3 regions of the Streptomyces sp. NPDC107765 genome follow, and region 3 is predicted to be linked to each of the others. Evidence: riboswitches for the same ligand, from Rfam matches in the RefSeq annotation. Region 3 holds a riboswitch; each other region holds the start of a gene.
What was found. A riboswitch is a leader RNA that binds a small molecule or an ion and turns the genes downstream of it on or off. The one in region 3 is predicted to bind cobalamin.

Region 1 (7,723 bases), on a different contig from region 3:
GCAGCGCCGCGTACAGCGTCCTGGTGTACGGCGGCTCCTGGCCGGGCCAGGGCTGCCCGGTGGCGCCGTGCTCGCCGTGCTCGGGCGGCAGCGGGCAGACCGGCGCCTTGCCCGCCTCCCGGTACGCCGAGCCGCGGGTGGCCGCGAAGCCCCGTTCCAGCAGGCAGCGTTCACTTGCCGGGCCGGTGAGCGCCTCGATCAGCGCGCGGGCCCCCTCCGGCCGCCTGCTGCCGGCGGAGATCGCCAGATTCTGCCCGCCCAGGACGGACATCCGCTTGCCGTCGGCGGGCCGGGCCGGCAGCTCGGCGACGTCGAACTTCACGCCGGGGGTGAGCTTCTCGGCCACCGAGGCGTACTCCACCGGCCAGTTGCGCATGAACAGCGCCCGGCCGTCGGCGAACCAGCGGCGGCTCTCCGTCTCGTCCATCGCCATGGCCGCGTGCGGCATGATCGTGTCCAGCCGGTCCTTGAGGTCCGCGACGCCCAGCTGGAGGGCGCCGACCTGCTCGCCCTTGGTGAAGCTGGTGGCGTCCGGGTCGCCGCCGCTGGCCCAGGCGGCCTCCAGGGCGTTGACGGTCAGGCCCTCGTACGGCCGCAGCTGGGCGACCATGCCGTAGAGCTTCTTGTCCTCGGGGACCTTGCCGTCGTGGGTCCCGCGGGCGAGTGCGCGGTTGTAGGCGCCGGTGACCTCCAGGGCCATGGCCTTCACGTCGCCCCAGTTGGTGGGCGGTCGGTAGTGCTTGTACCTGGCGAGGATGTCCTTGCGGTAGTAGAGCAGGCCGGCGTCGGTGTTGAAGGGGACGGCCCAGACCTTGTCGTCGTACTCGACGGTCTTGACCACGCTGTCGAGGAAGTCGCCGTCCAGGCTCGTGCCCCAGGGGCGGATGACGCCGGCCTCGGCGAACTCGGCGGTCCAGGCCACGTCGAGGTTGAGCACGTCGTAGGCGCCGCTGCCGGACTGGCCGGCGGCCAGCAGCTGGCTGCGCTGGCCGTCCGCGGTGTCCGGCAGCTTGACGATCCGCACCGAACGGCCGGTGCGCCGCTCGAAGGCGTGGATGAGGGCCTGGCGGACGCCGGTGCTGCTGAGGTCGCTGCCGGTGGCCAGGACGATCGGGCCCTTCTCGGGGCCGGGCCCGGAGTCGGAGGTGCAGCCGGAGACCGCCGCGGTCAGCGTCAGGGCGAGCGCGGCGGCCGGCCAGGTGGTACGGGGGTTCCTCACCGGTCCTCCTTGCCCGCGGTGCCGATGGACGCGATCAGGCCGGCGAGCAGATCGGGCGCCTGCGGGCCGCCGGGCACGCACTGCCCCCGGGAAGCACCGGCCAGTCCCTGGAGGGCGAAGTTGTCGCAGCCGGCCTTGCCCAGCACCAGGGTCAGCACCGGCACCGCGGGCTTCTGCCTCAGCAGCGCGGTCAGCCGCTGCTCGACGCCCGCCGCGCGCCGCAGCCTGCCGTCGTCCTCGTCCATGATCAGCACGATGGCCTGGTTGCTGCCGGACGACTTCTTCATCTCCCGTACGGCGGCGGTCAGCGCCTCCTCCATCGCGGCGCCGTGGTCGACCAGGTCGCCCTTGGCGATCCGGTCCAGGGCGGCCTTGCCGGGCGCCGGATCGACCGCGCCCGGGCGGACGACCCGGCGCACCGCGTCCGGATCGCCGGGGTGGGCGCGGTCGGGGAAGGTCCACAGGCCGTAGGTGTGGCGCTCGCCGACCATCTCCAGGGCGCGGCCCACGGCGCCGAGGGCGACCGGGAGCTTGCCGCCGTCGGCCATCGAGGTGGAGGTGTCCATGAGGATCAGCAGCCGGCTGGGCTTCTGCGCCTTGTCGTAGCCGTGGAGCACCCGGGCGACCTGCTCGGTGCCGGCCGTGAAGGGGACGACGCGGGCGTCGAGGTCGGCGTCGGCGCGGCTGTCGCGCAGCGGGGAGCCCGGCGGCGGCGCGGGGTCCGTGCCGTCCTTGCCGGGGACCGGGCGGTAGCCCTGCGCGGTGAGGACCGGACGGCCGCCGTCCGGGGCGCGCAGCCAGTCGGCGAAGCGGCCGACCGCGGCCTGCCGCTCGGTGGCGTCCGTGGTGCCGCGCCAGTCGACGCGGATCAGCGGGTGGTCGAGCGCCGGGACGTTCTTGGGGTAGTAGGCGACGTAGCGGTCGTCCGTGGCGAGCGGGCCGGCCAGGGCGGGGCAACTGCCGATCGCCCGGCCGAGGTTGTAGTCGGCCAGGGACTTCTCGGAGACCAGCGGCGCCGAGCGGTCGCCCCGGCCGGCGCCGGCGGGGGCCTGGCCGGTGGCGGTGGTGTCGGGGCCGGTGGCCGGGCGCAGTGAGCACAGCAGCTCGGTGCTGTCCGCGTACTGGCTGCCCGGGGCGGAGAGCCGCTGCTCGGCGCCCTCGGCGAGGGCCGGGTCCGGGGAGCCGGAGGAGCCGATGTGCGAGCCGTCGTTGGCGAGGTAGAGGCCGATGGTGTGCAGCAGGCCGGTGCCGGACAGCACCGGGCTGGGGCGCAGCAGTTTGAGGTCCTGGTGGCCGCTGTCGGTGCCGGTGAGCAGGTCCTGCCAGGAGGCGCCCACCGTCTCGACGTCGGCCGGCCGCTTGCCGGCGGGGATGCCGACGACCAGCGGGCTGTAGGCGACCGGGCCGGTGTTGTGCAGGGTCGCCGGGGAGCCCGTGCCGGGCATGCCGCGACGGGCCTCCTCGTAGTCGGCGGTGGATTCCGGGATCCACAGGTCGGGTTGCGGGCCGGGCCGGTAGAGCGGATCGGTGCCCTTGTCGTCCTGCTGTCCCTGGCCGGTGCCCCGGGCCTCGCCCTGCCAGCGGGCGGCGGCGGCGAAGCCCTGGTCGATCTGGTCCTTGGCGGCCGAGTAGACGGTGATCTGGGCGCGCCGGCAGCCCGCCGGGAGGTCGCCCTCGCCCTGCAGCGGGCGGGTGTTGGCCTCGGACATCTCGTAGTCGAACGCGGCCTGGCGCAGGGACGGTTCTGCCTCCGGCGCGGTGAGCAGCCGCAGTTCGAGGGCGGGGGGGCAGTCCGGCGGCGGTTGCAGCAGGTGCCGGACGACGAGCCCGGTGGCGATCAGGACGAGCGCGGTGAGGCAGGCGAGCAGCGGTTTCAGGCGGGGCCGGACGTACTCGTTGAAGTGGCGGCGTAAGCGGACCCGCGGCGGGGTCGGCAGCCGCGCCTCGGGGGTGGCGAAGGACAGCACGACGTCGTCGACGGTGTTCTGCTTCGCGGACCGGGGCTCCCACACGTCGCCCATCGGCGTCCGCTCACCGGCGAGCCGGACCCGTAATTCCCGTACCAGGTCCTCGAAGGTGACGAACCGCCGGCCGGGGAGGCCGTTGGCGAGGATCTGCACCAGGGCGCGGGTGAAGACGGTGCCGCCGGCCGGTTCCTCGCCGCTGAAGATCCGGCGGTTGGGCTGGGCGGCCATCAGCAGCGACATGGGCTTGCGGTGGGAGTGGAAGGCGCCGCCGGCGTTGCCCGCGTAGCAGCACTCCAGGACGATGACGATGCGTTCGGCGCGGGCGCTGTCGAGGCAGGAGAGCACCGCGTCATGCCAGGAGACGGTGGTGTGGCTCTGCCGGGGCACCGAGCCGCCGACCATCAGCCGCAGGTCGCCGCCGTCGCTGCCGACCCAGCCGTGGCCGGAGAAGTACACCAGCAGCAGTCCGCGGGCCTCGTCGGCGGCGGTCTTGAGCGCCTGGCTGAGCTGCTCGGGTTCGGCCGGCCGGCAGGGCGTGATCTCGTCGGCGGTGAACAGGTCCGTGGCGGTCAGCGCGCGGCTCAGCTCGGCGATGTTGTCCTCCACCGCGGGCAGGCGCGTAAGCGTCGCGTAGTCGTGGACAGCGATCAGCAGCGCCCGGTTGATCTTTCCCCGCGCGTCGTATTCGGACATCCGGCTCAGTCCTCGCCGGTGCTGCCACTCTCGTGCGCCGGGCTGCCGGGATCGGGGCGTCCTGGGCCGCCGTCGCCGACGACCTCGACGGCGGGTTCCTCGCCGGCGGCACGCTCCTCCTTGCGGCGCCGCAGCCATTCCCGCACGGCGATGCTCATTCCCTTGGTGACCTCGGTGGCGATCGCGCCGACGATGACCAGGATCAGGTCGTCCACGCCCACGGCCATGTCGGCGGGGCCCGGTTCGTCCCCGTCGCCGGTGAGGTGCGGGGGCTGCGGCCGGTGCTCCCAGGTGTGTTCCCGGCGGCTCAGCCAGGGTTCGCGCTCCAGCCAGGCCCGGAGGTCGTCGAGGTCCTGCTGCGGATTGTCCGTCCCGGTGACCCTGAGGCGGATCTCCTGACGGTCCTCGTGATGGTCGACGTGCTCCGGCATCCCCCAGCCCCCTTCCGGCGGCCCCTTCGCCACCGTGCACCAGATAGTGACGTGGAATCAGGGACGGGGGCAACCGTCCGTGACGCCACCACCACCCTGTGGCGTGCGCCACAGGGCCTGCCGCGGGGCAGCGTCGCAGGTCAAGGGCGAGTTGACGGGCTTCGCGGACCGTGGTGGACTGCCGGGGCCAATCGGCGACAGATGAGGAAGTCCGGTGAGAATCCGGCGCGGTCCCGCCACTGTCACCGGGGAGCGTTCCTCCGACGAGGGCCACGGTCCGTACCGACGTACGGGCGGGAAGGCCGGGGGACACGCCGATCCGGGAGCCAGGAGACTCTGGTCGCCGTCACGTCGAGCCAGGGCGAGGACCCTGAGTGAGGACATACCGCCATGCCTGGCCGCCCGCCCCGCCCCCCACTTCCCGCTGCCGCAGGGCCCCTTCGAGGACCGACGGCGGCCTGATCGGATGCGCGGCGAACACGCGGGATATGCGTGCGGCGCGGCTCTCGGCTTCCTCGGCGACCTGATCGCGGCGGACCCGCGGCGCGGCCATCCGGTGGCCGCGTTCGGCCGGGCCGCCGCCGCCGTCGAGCGCCGGCTGTGGCGCGACCACCGGGGCCGCGGCGCGGCCCACGCCCTGCTGTGCGCGGGCGGCGCGGCGGCCGGCGCGGCGCTGCTGGAGCGGGCCGTACGGCACCGCAGCGGCGCCCGGGTGGCGCTGACCGCGGCCACCGTCTGGGCGGTGCTGGGCGGCACCTCGCTGGGCCGGGAGGCGCGGGCCGTCGGCGGTGCGCTGGAAGCGGGCGATCTGGACGTGGCACGGGAGCGGCTGCCGCATCTGTGCGGCCGCGATCCCCAGGCGCTGGACGGGCCGCAGATGGCCCGCGCGGTGGTGGAGTCGGTGGCCGAGAACACCTCGGACGCGGTGGTGGGCGCCCTGGTGTGGGGCGCGTTCGGCGGGGTGCCCGGTCTGGTGGCGTTCCGGGCGGTGAACACCCTGGACGCGATGGTGGGTCACAAGTCCGCGCGCTACCGGCGGTTCGGCTGGGCCGCGGCCCGACTCGACGATGTCGCCGGCTGGCCCGGCTCCCGGCTGACCGCCGCGCTGACCGTGCTCGCGGGCCCCGACCGGCGCGGTGCGCTCGCGGCCTGGCGGGCGGACGGCGGGGCGCACCCGAGCCCCAACGCAGGTCCCGTGGAGGCGTCGTTCGCGGGCGCGCTGGGCGTGCGGCTGGGCGGCACGCTGGCGTACGGCGGACGGGTGGAGCACCGTCCGGTGCTCAACGGCGCGGCGCGGCCGCCCGCGGTGGCGGACATCGAGCGGGCGGTGCGGCTGTCGCGGCGGGTGAGCGCGCTGGCGCTGGTGGCGACGGTGGCGGGACGGCTGACGGCGGGCGCGGTGCGGCACGGGGTCGCAGGCGGCAGGGGCACGAGCGGGAGGAAGCGCCGGTGAACGGGCAAGGCGGGACGGCCGGGGGGCTCGGCGGCGGGCTGCTGGTGGCCGGTACGACGTCCGACGCGGGCAAGAGCGTGGTGACGGCGGGGATCTGCCGCTGGCTGGTCCGGCAGGGCGTGAAGGTGGCGCCCTTCAAGGCGCAGAACATGTCGCTCAATTCGTTCGTCACCCGTGAGGGCGCGGAGATCGGCCGGGCGCAGGCGATGCAGGCCGCCGCGGCCCGGGTCGAACCGACCGCGCTGATGAACCCGGTCCTGCTCAAGCCGGGCGGCGACCGCAGCAGCCAGGTGGTGCTGCTGGGCAAGCCGGTGGGTGAGCTGAGCGCGCGCGGGTACTTCGGAGGGCCCGGGGGGTCGTCCCCCGGGGAGGCGCAGTACGCGGGCGGGCGGGAGCAGTTGCTGGGGACGGTCACCGACTGTCTCGCCGAACTGCGCCGCACCCACGACGCCGTCATCTGCGAGGGCGCGGGCAGCCCGGCCGAGATCAATCTGCGGCGCACCGACATCGTGAACATGGGCATCGCCCGGGCCGCCCGGATACCGGTCGTGGTGGTCGGCGACATCGACCGCGGCGGCGTCTTCGCGTCCTTCTTCGGCACCACGGCGCTGCTGTCGCAGGAGGACCAGGCGCTGGTCGCGGGGTACCTCGTGAACAAGTTCCGGGGCGATGTGACGCTGCTGGAGCCCGGCCTGGACATGCTGCGGCAGCTGACCGGGCGGCCGACGCTGGGCGTGCTGCCGTACGCGCACGGGCTCGGCATCGACGAGGAGGACGGCCTCCGGGTCTCGCTGCGCGGCGCGGTGCGCGAAAGCGTGGTGGCCCCGCCGCACGGCGCGGACGTGCTGCGGGTGGCGGTCTGCGCCGTCCCGCTGATGTCGAACTTCACCGACGTGGACGCGCTGGCCGCCGAACCGGGCGTGGTGGTGCGGTTCGTGGACCGGCCCGAGGAGCTGGCCGACGCGGACCTGGTGGTGCTGCCGGGCACCCGCGGCACGGTCCGCGCCCTGGCCTGGCTGCGCGAGCGCGGGCTGGCCGACGCGGTCGCCCGGCGGGCCGCGGAGGGCCGCCCGGTGCTGGGCATCTGCGGCGGCTACCAGCTGCTCGGCGAGCACATCGACGACGAGGTCGAGTCGAGGGCGGGCGCCGTCGAGGGCCTCGGGCTGCTGCCCGTACGGGTCCGCTTCGCGGTGGAGAAGACGCTCGCCCGGCCGCTGGGCGAGGCGCTCGGCGAGCCGGTGGAGGGCTACGAGATCCACCACGGCGTCGCCGAAGTGACGGGCGGGGACGAGGCGTTCATGACCGACGGCCGGGGACGCGCCCTCGATGGCTGCCGGGTCGGCTCCGTATGGGGCACGCACTGGCACGGCTCGCTGGAGAGCGACGCCTTCCGCCGGGCCTTCCTGCGGCGGGTGGCGGCGGACGCCGGGCGGGCGTTCGTCCCGGCCCCGGACACCCGCTTCGGCGCGCTGCGCGAGGAGCAGCTGGACCGGCTGGGCGATCTGATCGAGGAGCACGCGGACACCGGGGCGCTGCTGCGGCTGATCGAGAAGGGGGTGCCGGAGGGGCTGCCGTTCGTGCCTCCGGGGGCGCCATGAGGGCCCCCGGAGGCGTGACCCCCGCATGTGCGGGGAGCAAAGAAGCAGCTCCACCAGGTGCTCGTGAAGGAGTGGGCCATCCCCGCATATGCAGGGCCAAGGACCGCCAGCGTGCCGCGCGGCGGAAACAGTGACGACCGGCAACGGACGCAAGCCACTCGAAGGAGTGATCACCACATGAGCACCCGGTATCCGTTCACCGCCGTCGTCGGCATGGACGACCTGCGGCTGGCGCTGCTGCTGAACGCCGTCAGTCCGGCGGTCGGCGGTGTCCTGGTCCGTGGCGAGAAGGGCACCGCCAAGAGCACCGCGGTGCGTGCCCTGGCGGCTCTCATGCCCGAGGTGCCGGTGGTGGCGGGCTG
Region 2 (7,723 bases), on a different contig from region 3:
GCCGCCGTGGCGGCGGCTGTCCGTATCCGTCGGACCGTCATGGACCTCACACCCCTATCAATAAGGGTTACCCGGGCCGGTCGGCGGACAGTCCGCCGCGTGCGTCACTCTGTGGACAGCTCGGCGCGCACCTCCCGGGCCGCAGCGACCAGGTGCTCCAGGGAGGCGCGGACCTCGGGCCAGCCGCGGGTCTTCAGACCACAGTCGGGGTTGACCCACAGGCGCTCGGCGGGAATGGCCTTGAGGCCGGTGCGCAGCAGGTCGGCGGCCTCCTCGACGCTCGGCACCCGCGGGGAGTGGATGTCGTACACGCCCGGCCCGGCCTCGCGTGGGTAGCCGTGCGTCGCCAGCTCCCGGGCGACCTGCATGTGGGAGCGGGCGGCTTCCAGGCTGATGACGTCGGCGTCGAGGTCGTCGATGGCCTGGACGATGTCGCCGAACTCGGCGTAGCACATATGGGTGTGGATCTGCGTGCCCGGCCGCACGCCGCTGGTGGTGAGCCGGAACGCGTCCGTGGCCCAGGCGAGATAGTCCGGGCGGTCGGCGGCCCGCAGCGGCAGGGTCTCGCGCAGTGCCGGTTCGTCGACCTGGATGACCGAAGTCCCGGCCGTCTCGAGGTCGTTCACCTCGTCGCGCAGGGCGAGGGCGACCTGGCGGGCCGTGTCGGCGAGGGGCTGGTCGTCGCGGACGAAGGACCAGGCGAGCATGGTGACCGGGCCGGTCAGCATGCCCTTGACCGGGCGGTCGGTGAGGGACTGGGCGTACGACGTCCAGCGCACGGTCATCGGTTCGGGGCGGGAGATGTCGCCGGCCAGGACCGGCGGGCGGACGTAGCGGGTGCCGTAGGACTGCACCCAGCCGTGCTGCGTGGCGAGGTAGCCGGTGAGCTGCTCGGCGAAGTACTGGACCATGTCGTTGCGTTCGGGCTCGCCGTGCACCAGGACGTCGATGCCGGTCTTCTCCTGGAAGGAGAGGACCTCCTGGATCTCGGCCTTGACACGCTCCTCGTATCCGGTGCTGTCGATCCGCCCGGTGCGCAGGTCGGCGCGGGCGAGGCGCAGTTCGTCGGTCTGCGGGAACGAGCCGATGGTCGTCGTCGGCAGCAACGGCAGTCGGAGATGGGCGCGTTGGGTGGCGGCGCGTTGGCGGTACGGGTAGGAGCGGCGGGCGTCGAAAGCTGTGACGGCCGCGGCGCGGGCGCGCACGGCGGGGTCGCGGGCGATCGGTGAACTGACCCGGGAGGCCAGATCGGCGCGGTTGGCGGCCAGTTCGGCCGTGATGGTGTCGGTGCCCTGGGCGAGGCCCTTGGCGAGGATGACGATCTCGGTGGTCTTCTGCCGGGCGAAGGCCAGCCAGCGCCGGATCTGCGGCTCGATGTCGGGCTCGGCGGACGCGTCGAGAGGGACGTGGAGGAGGGAGCAGGAGGCGGCGACGTCGACCCGGTCGGCGAAACCGAGGAGGGTGCCGAGGGTGGACAGGGACTTCGCCAGGTCGCTGATCCAGATGTTGCGGCCGTTGACGACCCCGGCGATCAGCCGCTTGCCGGGCAGTCCGCCGACGGCGGCCAGGGCGTCCAGGTTGGCCGCGGCGGCCTCCGTGAAGTCCAGGGCCAGTCCTTCGACGGGGGCCTTGGCGAGCACGGGCAGGGCGTCGCCGAGGCGGTCGAAGTAGGAGGCGACCAGGAGCTTCGGGCGGTCGGGGAGGGCGCCGAGGTCGCGGTAGGCGCGGGAAGCGGCGCTCAGCTCGGCCGGGGTGCGGTCCTCGACCAGGACGGGCTCGTCCAGCTGCACCCACTCCGCGCCCGCCGCGCGCAGGTCCGCGAGGACCTCGGCGTACACCGGGAGCAGCCGGTCCAGGAGGGTGAGCGGGTCGAAACCGGCCGGGGCATCCGGGGCGGGTTTGGCGAGCAGCAGGTAGGTGACCGGGCCGACGAGGACGGGCCGGGCGGCGAGCCCCAGCGCCAGGGCTTCCCTCACTTCATTGACCTGCTTAGTCGAGTCTGCCGCGAGCACGGTGTCCGGGCCCAGCTCCGGCACGAGGTAGTGGTAGTTCGTGTCGAACCACTTCGTCATCTCCAGCGGCGCGCTGTCCTGGGTACCGCGGGCCATGGCGAAGTACCCATCGAGGGCGTCGGCGTCGACGGCGGCACGGTGCCGCGCGGGAATCGCGCCGACCATGACGCTGGTGTCGAGGACGTGGTCGTAGTAGGAGAAGTCACCGGTCGGGACCTCGTGGACGCCGGCGTCGGCCAGCTGCCGCCAGTTGGTGCGGCGGATGCCGACGGCGATCTGCTGGAGGGCGTCGGCGGTGACGCGGCCCTTCCAGTAGCCCTCGATCGCCTTCTTCAGTTCCCGGTTCGGCCCCTGCCGGGGGTAACCGTGGACGGTGGCCCGTACTGCCGCGGCTGCGGACTTGGCTGTCACGAAACTCTCCTTCGCGAGCTCTGGACGAGAGCGACCCCGGAGGGTGCGCAGACGCGAAGGGACGACAGACCGGACGAGCCACGACACGCGTGCCCGCCGGATATGTACGCCGACCCGCCCACGAGGTCACCGGGATCTCCGCGCACGGCCGTCCGCGCGCGGGCAGTGGCAGGTCTTCGGACTCACGGGCACGCCTCGTTCTTCTCCGAGGCACCTACTGGCCGTCGCTTCCCGGGCCCGTCGCTTCCAGGCCCAGTGCGAATGACGGCGGTCGTTCCCGCTCACCGCTGCGGGGCAGTCCCGGATTCCCACCGGGTTCCCTCTTACGACGCGTCTGCCTGGCGGGCAGGGCGAACCAGCTGCACGGTCAGCGTACACACCGGACCGAGGGGGCGAGCGACCGTGGGAGCACCGTCGCCCGCGCCGAGATGGCCTCAACTGCAGGAGGCAGTCGAGAAGGGCGAAATTAATTCAATACTCCGTCACCCCCGTTTACGACGGTTCGGAAAAGATCCCCAAGGGCGTGACCATCGAGGCACACGGCTCAAACGGATTCGCCTTCACGCAACACAAGAGCACCGGAATCAGCGGCCAGCACAACGTCGCCTTGATACCGAACAAGAAGAGAGGCACCTAACGGCACACAGCGACGGCGCGTAAGATCCCACCAGCACCCGGCACAAGGACACGCGATGACTGCTTCCCTCGAACTACTCGCGCACATCATCCCCCCACCCGCGCAGCCCCGAGACAAAGACTGGGACAGCGCAGAGCAAGCACTGGGCATCCAACTTCCCAGCGACTACAAGGAGCTCATCCACACGTACGGAGGCAGCAACTGGGACGACTACCTCTACGTCCTGGAGCCCGGCTGCCCCAACGACAACTACGACCTCATCGAATGGGAAGACCAGCAAACCGAAGCGCTCGACGGACTGTGGGAATTCGAGAAAAAGCCCACTGAACTCGAAGAAGAAGGAACCCGAGTCATCCCGTGGGCCACCACCGACCACGGCGAGTGCCTCTACTGGCTCGTCCGTCCCGGCCAGCACCCCGATGCATGGACCATCATGGTCAATGAGGCACGTGGTGAGCGCTGGGAACACTTCCCCCACACCTGCACTCAGTTCTTGGCCGCCGCCCTCAATGGTGACCTGCGCTCCGAAATTCTTTCCTCTCGATTTCCCCTCTCTGTCCACGAGTTCCGGCAACTTCAGGCGGTATAGCCCGGCAGTCGGCTCCCATGAGCGACCGGCCCGTATGACAGGAACCATTCGGTCCGGGTTGCCACCTGGCTTACGCCACGCTGCCCGGATCCGGGTCGTGCGCACATCCGAGCGTGGTGAGTGCCTGCCAAGGAAGCATGCTGTACTCACGACCTGGATTCGCTGGGTGGGGGAGGCGGTGACCCCCTCCGGTCTCAGCGGTTTCCTTGGGTGAGGAACCCACGCCCCACTAGCTCGCGCGCTGAGCAGTCGCCCAAATCGACGATGCACTGATGGAGCGCAGAGCGCTCTGCTGGGGCAAGGCCGATCCCTCGAGACCGGTTCCCCTCCGCCTGCGCGGAGCGGACTCGATGCACGTCCTGCCGGTCGAGCCGCTGGCGCTCGCGCTGGGCGAGGAGCGGGTGGTCGGCTCTGACCGCACCGTCAGCTTCAACTCGGTGCGCTACTCGACCCCGCCCGGCTACACCGGCGCCAGGGTCTGTGCCGGGTCGTGGGCGAGGAACTGTCGATCACGGCCCGCACCAAGTCCGGTGACCTGTCGGAGATCTGGCGTCACCAGTTGTCCACGCCTGGCGTCCCGCAGCTCATCGATGCGCACTACCCCGACCACCCCGACGGCCGCTCGGTCCATCAGCCCAGGCTGCGACCGCGCTCGGAGGCGGAGGTCGCGTTCGTGGGCATCGGCCCGGGAGCCGGGCGCTGGCTGAAGGAGGCCGCCCCCGCCGGAGCGTCTCGCATCCGCGCCAAGATGGCCCACGCCGTCGAGCTCGCCGCGGTCCTGGGCATCGACCGGGTCGACCAGGCCCTCAGGCTCGCGGCTGCGGCCGGGCGCTTCGCCGAGGACGACCTCTCCATCCTGGAGCACATCGCGGCCAGCGAGCCCGTCGGCCAAGTCGTCCGCGCGGACGAAGCCCTCTTCGTCCAGAACGGCACCATCGCCTGGCAAGCCCTGGGTCGACAGCAGACAGCGGCTGGGGAGTCGATGGCCGACTGGCCGCAGTCAGTCGCCGATGAACCACAGATATAGGTGCAGCCCGCGCTCGACGACCTCGCACAGCTCGCGGGCCTGCCCGGCCCAGTCACCGCCCAATTCGGCAGGAAGCCGGTCGAGTTCCGACAGCAGCAGCGGCACCTGCCGCTGGTTGAAGACCGCATCCCCATACGGAGTCAGGGCCCAGAGCATCGGAAACTCCGCCGAATCCAGATCCGCGAAGCCGACCGTCCACTCCACACCGGCTTTGGCGCGAGCCACGACGTTCCCGCTGTCACCACGCACCGCCATATTGATCATCCGCCGAGCCTATCGGCGCCCACCTCGACCCACGAAGGAATTACCGACCATGACGTTTCCACAGGCCCCGGCCCTGCCCGAGGAACTCGACGAGCTGATGCGCCGAATGCGGCTGCCCTATATGCGCAAGGCTGCACCCGACGTCCTGGCCACTGCCCGGGCTCAGAGGTGGGATCCCGCCGAGGTCCTGCGGCTGCTGATCTCCGAGGAGGTCAGCAGCCGCGACGCGGCCACCCGGCGCCTTCGCCGCCACTCGGCGAACTTCCCCACCGGCAAAACCCTCGCGTCCTGGCGAGCCGAGGACTCCACCATCCCCGAACCCACCCAGAACTCCCTGATCACCTTGGGATGGATCGGCCGCGCGGAGAACCTGGTGATCGCCGGCCCGCCCGGAACCGGGAAGTCGCACTTCACCGGGGGTCTGGCCCAGGCCGCGATCGAGAAGGACCTGCGGGTCGCCTGGTTCACACTGGAGATCCTCGCCGCCGCGATCGGCAAGTCGAAGGTCGACGGCTCGACCGCCCGCACGGTCGCACGGCTCTGCCGGGCCGATCTGATCGTCATCGACGACATCGGCCTGCTCCCGGTCGGCGAGGACGCCGCCGAGGGCGAGTCGCCAGCCGATCTCCACTCCTGTGAACGGCATGCCGCCATCCACCTGGTCCAAACCCGCGAAGCCGATGAACTCCCCGGTGGCCCTGCACTTCAACCGCCCACCACCCGTAGCCGCGCTGGTCGAACTCGGCCTGGAACTGGGCCATGGAGGCATCGCTTTGTTCGCGGGTGAGTGGATCACCCAAGTGCTCCCGCACCTCGGGATCGGCATTCATCGCCGCCCATGGTGCAAGGTCGGAGTCACGCCATCGACGGAGGGCGAGGCGATCGGTACGCAGTTCGGCCATGCTGCCCACCCATGTGAACTCTGCCGTCCGGGCAATCCTTTTTCTTCGATGAGAGCCGACTGGCGACCGGCCTCTCTTGCATGGCGCGTCCTGCCGTCGGGCAGTTGGCTCACGACGGTGCCGCCTACTTCGGCCGGGTGGTGCCGGTGACTCCCAAAAGCCTTGACGATGGGGTGAGTTGGGGCTCGATACTTGGCTGGGTACGGCAGGGGCGGGCAGGCGAGCGGGGGGCTTTCGGTGGGTGCGCTGAGGGACGTTGAGACACAACGGGCCTGGGATCTGGCGCGGGAGGCCGTGCGACGGTTGGCACCGGAGGAGTTGGAGCTCTTCGAGGAGACGGCCGGGGCGTACTTCGACGATCCGCGGCGGGGAGACCGGAAGGCTCGCCAAGAGCCGTTGGGGATCGGCATCGACGCCGTGGTCATCGGGACGCTGACGCAGTTCGCGCTGCCGGTCGCCTCGGCCGTTGCGGGGAACATCGCCACCGACGTCCTGCGCAGGGAACGCCGGCGGGGCTGGTGGCGGTGGGGGCGGCGAGGTGGCGACGGTGACACTGAGGGCGGTGCGGACAACCCGTTCGCCGCGCCGGGCTCCGTACGCGCCGTGGAGCGCAACGGCAGCGAGCCCTCCCGGTCCCAGGAGCTGGAGCGTCTGCGGCAGGTCGCCCATGACCGGGCCATCGCACTGGGGCTGCCGCCGGCCCAGGCGAGTCTGCTGGCGGACGCCATCGTCGGTGGGATGCAGACGCCGCCGGCTCCGGGCGGGGAGGAGATCACCTCATGAGTACGGCGCCGGCCCCCTCGGTCGGCGCTGCCGGGGGTATGCCGCATCCGTTCCGGATGCCGTCGGGGACGTCCCTGCGGTTCGCCCTGCTCATCCTGAGCACGTCGACGGCCATGGCTGCGGCCCTGGGCGGGGCAATCGGCACGGCGGCGTACTTCACACGTGGCGGCGATATCGGCAGCCTCGCCGGGGCCATCGACTGCGCAGCCCGAAACAGCCACCAGGCGATCGACCCCGACAAGTTCACCCGCGCCTGCCCGCAGTCGTTCTTCGGGAACGAGACCGCCCTGGCACTGGCCACCCTGGGGGCGTTATGGCTGGCCATCGGCGTTGTCTACTGGCTACTTCCGGCCTATCGGATCCGCCGGCGCCGACTGCGACCCCTGCCGACCGACGGACTCACCGACATCCGACGCACCCTTGATGAGCTGGCCGTGACGGCCAAGCTGCGCTGCCGGGTGCGTTATGTCGTCGACTGGCGCGACCCGGCCCCCAACGGACTTGCCTTCGGCCGGATCGGGCGTCGCCATGTGATGCTCAGTACCGGCCTGCTGCAACTGCACCGCCGGGATCCCGAGGCATTCCGAGCGATCGTCCTGCACGAACTGGCACACCTGCGCAACCGGGACGTGGACATCGCCTTCCTCACGCTGATCTGCTACCGACTGTTCATCGTCGCGGTAGCGATTCCGATCGCCGTCACCGCGCCGCTCGGGCTGCTGGTCGAGTGGGTATTGGTGCCCTCAGGTCTCCTGTACCAGCTGCTGTCTGTCCTCGCCCAATGCGCGCTCGCGGTCACCGTCGCCATCACCAGCGCCGCGGTGCTGCGCAGCCGCGAGTTGTACGCGGACGCCCGAGTGGCGGTGTGGACCCGCGGAGCCCTCTCGCTACGACGCGTCCTCATCGCGGAGCACGGCCGCCAACGGACCGGCCGCAGCCTGCCCCCCTTCCTGCGCCCGCATCCTCCTGTCGAGCACCGGCTGGCGGCCCTGAGCGACACTCGGCTGCTGTTCGGCTTCGGTCCCTGGGAAGCCTTCGGACTGGCCCTGACCTGCTCACTCGTCTACCAGCAGGTGGTGCAATGGACCGAGGAAGCCG
Region 3 (7,723 bases):
GTGCGCGAGCCGCTTGTGCATGTGCTGGTAGGAGCCGTAGAAGAGCGGGTCGCCCTCGGAGATGACCGCCACCGTGCGGCCGGCGTCGAGGTGCGCGGCCAGGCGCTCCGCGGCCTCCTCGTAGAACTCGTCGAGCGCGCCGCGGTAGCCGCCGGGGTGGTCGGTCGACTCGGTGGTGACCGGGTAGACCAGCGCCTCCTCGAGGTGGTCGTCGCGCAGGTGTCGGGCCGCTATGGAGCGCGCGATCGAACGGCCGTGGCGGGCGCTGTGGTAGGCGATGACGTCGGCCTCGGCGATGACTTCGACGGCCCGTACGGTCATCAGGGACGGGTCGCCGGGGCCGAGGCCCACGCCGTAGAGACGGCCGGTGGTCCCGGTGCGGATGCCCGTGCCGGTGCCAATTTCCTGCTGCTCGCTCACGCTCACTCTTCCTCGCTAGCAAGGGCGTTGAGGGCGGCCGCGGCCATGGCGCTGCCACCGCGCCGCCCGCGCACCACGATGTGGTCCAGCTCCGACGGATGGGCGATGAGGGCGTCCTTGGACTCCGCCGCGCCGATGAAGCCGACGGGTATGCCGATCACGGCGGCCGGGCGGGGCGCGCCCTCCTCGATCATTTCGAGGAACCGGAAGAGGGCGGTCGGGGCGTTGCCGAACGCGACGACGGCGCCCTCCATGCGGTCCCGCCACAGTTCCAGGGCCGCGGCGCTGCGGGTGGTGCCCATACGGGCGGCCAGGTCCGGCACCGCGGGGTCGGCCAGTGTGCAGAGCACCTCGTTGCCGGCCGGCAGCCGCTTGCGGGTGACGCCGCTGGCGACCATGTTGGCGTCGCAGAGGATCGGCGCACCGTCGCGCAGCGCCTTGCGGGCGGTGGTCACCACACCGGGGGTGAAGGCCAGATCGCGTACGAGGTCGACCATGCCGCAGGCGTGGATCATCCGGACCGCGACCCGGCTGACGTCGGCGGGCAGGCCGGAGAGGTCCGCCTCGGCGCGGATGGTGGCGAAGGACTGGCGGTAGATCTCCGCACCGTCCTTCTCGTAGTCGAACGCGGTCACTCTGGCCTCGTTTCTGGCGTTCCTGGTGTTACTGATGCTGCGGGTGTTGTTGCTGGTGCGGCCGGCATTGGGGCCGGGCGTACGACCGCGACCTGGTACCCCGCCTCCGTCGCCAGTACGTCGATCCAGGTCCCGTGCGGGTGCCCGCAGCGGCGCTCGCAGCCGGACCAGTAGAGGGGGGCTGCCTCCGGTACGGCGGGTGCGGCGAGGCCCGGCGGCAGCGGCACGCCCGCCTCGACCGCCGCCGTCACGTCCGCGCGGACGTCCGTGCGGGACTTGGCGCAGCCCGGTCGGCCGGTGCAGGCGCCGATGCGGTGCCAGGGGGAGGACGGGTCGGTGACCAGGCCGGCGGCGGCCAGTTCGCGGAGGCGGGGCGCGGCCGCGGCGGCCGCCAGGCCGGGGACGACGATGCCGCGCCACGGCGTGAGGCGGAGTTCGCCGGATCCGTCGTCGGCCGCGAGGGACGCGAGCAGCCGCCACTGGGCCACCGACAGCCTGCCGAGCGGCGCCAGTACGGACAGCGCGCTGCGGCCGTCGCGGCCCTCGACGATGCCGGGGGCGGAGGAGTCCGCATGGCGGACCACCGGCTCGGCCACCCCCGCCCCGCCCGGTACGTACCGCGCCTCGATGCCCGCCGCCCGCAGTGCCTCCGCCACGTCCCGCACCGAGAGCGCGTGGCCGTCCGGGAGTTCGCGCACCCGCCAGGCGCCGGTGCCGCCGGCCGCCGCGGCGGTCAGGAAGGTCTCGGCGGCGGTCAGGGCCGCGCGCGGTGCGTCCGGGCCGGCGATCCGCAGCGCCGCCGGGTCGTCGCCGACCCGCAGCAGCGCCCCGCCGCCGGCCGCTCCGTCACCCGTGATGCCCGATTCTGCGACCAAGGTCACATCGCCGCCGAGCGCCGCCACATCGCCCCGCCCGTCGTCCAGGGCGAACAGGAAACGGCCGGACAGCGCGGTCGCGGAGTCGCTCGCGCACAGCAGCTCGTCCAGCCGGCGGGCCCACCGCCGCACGTCAGCAGGGGTGTTCCGGTCCAGCCCGGCCAGCGGGGAGGCGAGGATGTTGCGGATGCGTTCGTGGCGTTCGGACGGCAGCAGGCCGGCGTCGTGCAGCAGCTCGGCGAGGCGGCCGCCGCAGCCGTCCGGCAGGCCGCGCAGCTCGACGTTGCCGCGCGAGGTCAGGGACAGCCGGCCGTCACCGAGCAGGTCCGCGGCATCGGCCAGCGCATGGGCCTGATGGGCCGTCAAGTCCCCGGCGGGGATGCGTACTCGGGCGAGATGGCCGTCGGCGGCCGGATGCAGCCGCAGCGCTCCTGGGCAGGCGTCACCGCGGGCCCGCACGGGCGGTTCGGCCCGTCGGGGCCGTGGTGAGGGGGAGGGCGGCATGGCGGCGAGCATACCTACGACGGTGCGCGACCGATCCGGGGCGGATCCGGCCATGAAACGGACGAATCCGGCCACCACGGCACGGGTTACGGAGCCCCGCGTACCGGGCGTACCGAAAGCCCCGCCCGCGGTCGCTCGCCGCCCCCGCAAAGGCCCGCTTACCTCCGTCGCCCGCAGCCCTTACTATGCAGGTCGGCGGGTCGGCTGACCCGTCGGACGCCAGCGACGGCGCCGGGCCCTCGGGTCCGAGGGAGGAAGCCCGGTGAGAATCCGGCGCGGTCCCGCCACTGTGAACCCGGCCGGTGCCGGGTGAGTCAGGAACTCCCGCCGTCCTTACGACCACCCGGGGCGCGGACACCCCGAGGAAGGCCAGCGCTCGCATGCTGCATTCGTCCGGGGACCACCCCGCGGCCCCCCGAATCCTGCTGCTGTCGACCTCCGACACCGACCTGCTCAGTGCCCGCGCGGCCACCGGCCCGGTGGCGTACCGGCTCGCCAACCCCGCCCGCCTCGACGTCACCGGGCTGCCCGATCTGCTCGACGGCACCGACCTCGTCGTCGTCCGCCTCCTCGGCGGCATCCGCGCCTGGCAGGAGGGCCTCGACCTGCTGCTCGCCGAGGGCCAGCACCGGCCGGTGGTCGTCCTCACCGGCGAACAGGCCCCCGACGCCCAGCTCATGGAGCAGTCCACGGTCCCGGTCGGCATCGCCGCCGAGGCGCACGCCTACCTGGCGCACGGCGGCCCCGGCAACCTCGAACAGCTCGCCCGCTTCCTCTCCGACACCGTGCTGCTCACCGGCCACGGCTTCGAACCGCCCGTGCCCGCCCCGTCCTGGGGCCACCTGGAGCGCCCGGCCGCCGACGGCACCGGCCCGGTCGTGGCCGTGCTCTACTACCGCGCCCACCACATGAGCGGCAACACCGCCTTCGTGCACGAACTGTGCGCGCAGATCGAGACGGCCGGCGGCCGCCCGCTCCCGCTCTACGTCGCCTCGCTGCGCGCCCCCGAGCCCGAACTCATCGACGCGCTGCGGACCACCGACGCCATCGTCACCACCGTCCTCGCCGCCGGCGGCACCAAGCCGGCCGAGGCCGGCGCCGGCGGTGACGACGAGTCCTGGGACGCCGGCGCGCTGGCCGCCCTCGACGTGCCGATCCTCCAGGCGCTGTGCCTGACCGGGTCGCGCAGCGCCTGGGAGGAGAACGACGAGGGCCTCTCGCCGCTCGACGCCGCCTCGCAGATCGCCGTCCCCGAGTTCGACGGCCGGCTGATCACCGTCCCGTTCTCCTTCAAGGAGGTCGACGAGGACGGCCTCCCGGTCTACGTCGCCGACCCCGAGCGCGCCGCCCGGGTCGCCGGCATCGCCGTACGCCACGCCCGGCTGCGCCACCTCCCCAACGCCGACAAGCGCCTCGCGCTGGTGCTCTCCGCCTACCCCACCAAGCACTCCCGCATCGGCAACGCCGTCGGCCTGGACACCCCGGCCTCCGCCGTCGAACTGCTGCGGCGGCTGCGCGCGGACGGCTACGACTTCGGCGACGAGAGTGCCGAGCCCGTACCCGGCCTCGCATCCGGTGACGGCGACGAGCTGATCTACGCCCTCATCGAGGCCGGCGGCCACGACCAGGAGTGGCTCACCGAGGAGCAGCTGGCCCGCAACCCCGTCCGCATCCCGGCCGCCGACTACAAGCGCTGGTACGCCACGCTCCCGGAGGAGCTGCGCGCGTCGGTGGAGCAGCACTGGGGGCCGCCGCCGGGCGAGATGTTCGTGGACCGCACCCACAACCCCGACGGCGACATCGTGCTCGCCGCGCTGCGCCGCGGCAATCTGCTGGTCCTCATCCAGCCGCCGCGCGGCTTCGGTGAGAACCCGATCGCGATCTACCACGACCCCGATCTGCCGCCCTCCCACCACTACCTCGCCGCCTACCGCTGGATCGCCGCGTCCCGCGAGGACGGCGGCTTCGGCGCGGACGCCATGGTCCACCTGGGCAAGCACGGCAACCTGGAGTGGCTGCCCGGCAAGAACGCCGGCCTGTCCGCCGCCTGCGGCCCGGACGCCGCCCTCGGCGACCTCCCGCTCGTCTACCCCTTCCTGGTCAACGACCCCGGCGAGGGCACCCAGGCCAAGCGCCGGGTGCACGCCACCCTCGTCGACCACCTCGTCCCGCCGATGGCTCGCGCCGACTCCTACGGCGACATCGCGCGCCTGGAGCAGCTGCTCGACGAGTACGCGCAGATCTCCGCCATGGACCCGGCCAAGCTGCCCGCCATCCGCGCCCAGATCTGGACGCTGATCCAGGCCGCCAAGCTCGACCACGACCTCGGTCTGGAGGAGCGCCCGGACGACGACGGCTTCGACGACTTCCTGCTGCACGTCGACGGCTGGCTGTGCGAGGTCAAGGACGCCCAGATCCGCGACGGTCTGCACGTCCTGGGCGCCGCGCCGGCCGGCGCGGCCCGGGTCAACCTCGTCCTGGCCATCCTCCGCGCCCGTCAGATCTGGGGCGGCACCTCCGCCCTGCCCGGCCTGCGCGAGGCCCTCGGCCTCGACGAGTCCGCCGCGACCCGCACCACCGCCGACGAGGCCGAGGCCCGGGCCCGCGCCCTGGTCCAGGCGATGGAGGACGCCGGCTGGGACCCGGCCGCGGTGCCCGACGTGGCCGCCGGCCACGGCCCGCAGGTCGCCGACATCCTCGACTTCGCCGCCCGCCAGGTCGTCCCGCGGCTCGCCGCCACCACCGACGAGATCGACCACGCCGTACACGCCCTGAACGGCGGTTTCGTCCCGGCCGGCCCGTCCGGCTCGCCGCTGCGCGGGCTGGTCAACGTGCTGCCGACCGGCCGCAACTTCTACTCCGTCGACCCCAAGGCCGTCCCCTCCCGGCTCGCCTGGGAGACCGGTCAGGCCCTCGCCGACTCCCTGCTGGAGCGGTACCGCACCGACAACGGCGACTGGCCGCAGTCCGTCGGCCTGTCCCTGTGGGGCACCAGCGCCATGCGCACCAGCGGCGACGACGTGGCCGAGGCCCTGGCCCTGCTCGGGGTCCGGCCCGTATGGGACGACGCGTCCCGCCGCGTCACCGGCCTCGAAGCCGTTCCGCTCGCCGAGCTCGGCCGCCCCCGCATCGACGTCACGCTGCGCATCTCCGGCTTCTTCCGCGATGCGTTCCCGCACGTCACCGGCCTGCTGGACGACGCGGTACGGCTCGCCGCCGGCCTGGACGAACCGGCCGAGGACAACTTCGTCCGCGCGCACACCCAGGCCGACCTGGCCGCCCACGGCGACGAACGCCGCGCCACCACCCGCATCTTCGGCTCCCGCCCCGGCACCTACGGCGCCGGCCTGCTCCAGCTGATCGACTCCCGCGACTGGCGCACCGACGCCGACCTCGCCGAGGTCTACACCGTCTGGGGCGGCTACGCGTACGGCCGCGGCCTGGAAGGGCGCCCGGCCCGGGACGAGATGGAGGCCGCGTACAAGCGGATCGCGGTCGCCGCCAAGAACACCGACACCCGCGAACACGACATCGCCGACTCCGACGACTACTTCCAGTACCACGGCGGCATGGTGGCGACGGTGAAGGCCCTGCGCGGCGGCCGGGCCCCGGCCGCCTACATCGGCGACTCCACCCGCCCCGAGACCGTCCGCACCCGCACGCTGGTCGAGGAGACCTCCCGGGTCTTCCGCGCCCGGGTCGTCAACCCCCGCTGGATCGAGGCGATGCGCCGCCACGGCTACAAGGGCGCCTTCGAACTCGCCGCCACCGTGGACTACCTGTTCGGCTACGACGCCACCACGGGCGTGGTCGCCGACTGGATGTACGACAAGCTCGCCCAGACCTACGTCCTCGACGCCGAGAACCGCGCCTTCCTCCAGGACGCGAACCCCTGGGCCCTGCACGGCATCGCCGAACGCCTCCTGGAAGCGGAGTCCCGCGGCATGTGGGAGAAGCCGGACGCGGAGACCCTGGCCGCGCTGCGGGACGTCTTCCTGGAGACGGAGGGCGAGCTGGAGGGCGAGGAGTAGCGGGCCCGGGTGCCCGGCCGCGCGGCCGGGCACCGGCAGGTCACGCCTTACGCCGCCTTCGCGGTGATGTCCCCGTTCGAGGTGGTCAGGCTCAGCCGGTAGCGGCCCGACGGGTCGTCGGTCAGGCCGATGTGCTTCGCGCCGTTGCTGGTGGACGCGGAGATGTCGTAGCGGCCCTTCGGCATCCGTACGGTGACCGAGCCGTTGGAGCTCTTCGCGCGGACGTCCTGCGGCCGGGCCGGGGTCAGGTCGATCGCGCCGTTGGAGGTCTCGGCGGTGAGGTGCCCGCCGGACAGGCCGCGTCCGGTGATCGCACCGTTGCTGGTCCGTACGTCGACCGGGCCGGTGACGCCGTCGAGATCGACGGCCCCGGAACTGGTGGTCACGTTCACCGCGCCCACCCGGCTCAGGTCCACCGCCCCGTTCGAGGTCTTCCCGCTGATCGGGAGGCCCGCCGGAAGCTTGATCGTGTACGTCACCGAGCAGCTGTCGCCGCAGCCGCCGAGCACCAGCACACCGTCCTCGACCCGGTACGTCGCTCCCTCCGGGCGGTCGTCGTGGTACTGCACCGAGCGGTGCACCGAGACCGTGTCGCCGTTCTTGCCGCCGCCCTCGCCGCCGCGGACCGTGACGCCGCCCGAGTCGGAGTCCAGGCGGACGGCCGTGATCTTCTTCGACACCACGGCGTCGTCCTCGAACGTCTCCCCGGGCAGCAGACCGCAGGCACTGATCCCGCACACCGCGACGAGGGCCGCCGCGGCGGCCGCGAGGGTGCGGCGGGGGAGGCGGGCGCGGTGGTGGTGGCGGTGATGCATGAAATCCCCCGGGGCGAACGGCAGTTGGTGGTCACAAGAGGCGGGCCGCCGGGCGGCCGCGAAGAACGAGACTAAGGCGGCGGCGGGGGCGCGGACCATGGGGAAAACCCGAGAGTGGGGGTGCAGAAAGTTGCAGGTGCGGCCCGCGGGCCCCGGTGCGAGGATTTTCGTGGGGGCGGTTCATGTGCTGCGTACGGGCGGATGAGGAGGCTTCCGGTGACTGGCACGAAGACATGGAACGCCGAGATCAGCATCACCGAGGCCGGCAGTGAGGTCCGGGCGGAGGCCAGGCTGCGCGGCAAGGAAGGCGGCCAGATGGTCGGCCAGGGCTCGGCGCGCTGCAACCCCGCGGACGAGAACGTCCCGGCCATCGGCGACGAGTTGGCCGTGGCCCGGGCGATGTCGGACCTCAGCCACCAGCTGCTGCAGCGGGCGGCACACGA

Region 1: another riboswitch for cobalamin. It lies ahead of ACZ7MX_RS26875 (cobalamin biosynthesis protein); the one in region 3 lies ahead of cobN (cobaltochelatase subunit CobN).
Region 2: another riboswitch for cobalamin. It lies ahead of metE (5-methyltetrahydropteroyltriglutamate--homocysteine S-methyltransferase); the one in region 3 lies ahead of cobN (cobaltochelatase subunit CobN).

What each region holds. Positions count from the first base shown of each region.
Region 1 covers NZ_JBVKBL010000012.1:63,298-71,020, forward strand. The annotation lists gene ACZ7MX_RS26860 (extracellular solute-binding protein) at 1-1,219, opposite strand, end outside; gene ACZ7MX_RS26865 (vWA domain-containing protein) at 1,216-3,879, opposite strand; gene ACZ7MX_RS26870 (hypothetical protein) at 3,885-4,310, opposite strand; cobalamin riboswitch at 4,514-4,647, shown strand; gene ACZ7MX_RS26875 (cobalamin biosynthesis protein) at 4,777-5,763, shown strand; gene ACZ7MX_RS26880 (cobyric acid synthase) at 5,760-7,361, shown strand; gene ACZ7MX_RS26885 (putative cobaltochelatase) at 7,539-7,723, shown strand, end outside.
Region 2 covers NZ_JBVKBL010000009.1:344,107-351,829, forward strand. The annotation lists gene metE (5-methyltetrahydropteroyltriglutamate--homocysteine S-methyltransferase) at 105-2,423, opposite strand; cobalamin riboswitch at 2,574-2,799, opposite strand; gene ACZ7MX_RS23635 (SMI1/KNR4 family protein) at 3,116-3,649, shown strand; gene ACZ7MX_RS23640 (hypothetical protein) at 4,140-4,676, shown strand; gene ACZ7MX_RS23645 (hypothetical protein) at 4,650-4,940, opposite strand; partial or broken gene ACZ7MX_RS23650 (ATP-binding protein) at 5,062-5,484, shown strand; partial or broken gene ACZ7MX_RS23655 (GNAT family N-acetyltransferase) at 5,548-5,842, opposite strand; gene ACZ7MX_RS23660 (hypothetical protein) at 6,137-6,625, shown strand; gene ACZ7MX_RS23665 (M48 family metalloprotease) at 6,622-7,723, shown strand, end outside.
Region 3 covers NZ_JBVKBL010000004.1:373,961-381,683, forward strand. The annotation lists gene ACZ7MX_RS13270 (precorrin-2 C(20)-methyltransferase) at 1-426, opposite strand, end outside; gene ACZ7MX_RS13275 (precorrin-8X methylmutase) at 423-1,055, opposite strand; gene cobG (precorrin-3B synthase) at 1,052-2,434, opposite strand; cobalamin riboswitch at 2,650-2,777, shown strand; gene cobN (cobaltochelatase subunit CobN) at 2,815-6,465, shown strand; gene ACZ7MX_RS13290 (DUF4097 family beta strand repeat-containing protein) at 6,513-7,379, opposite strand; gene ACZ7MX_RS13295 (DUF1876 domain-containing protein) at 7,497-7,723, shown strand, end outside.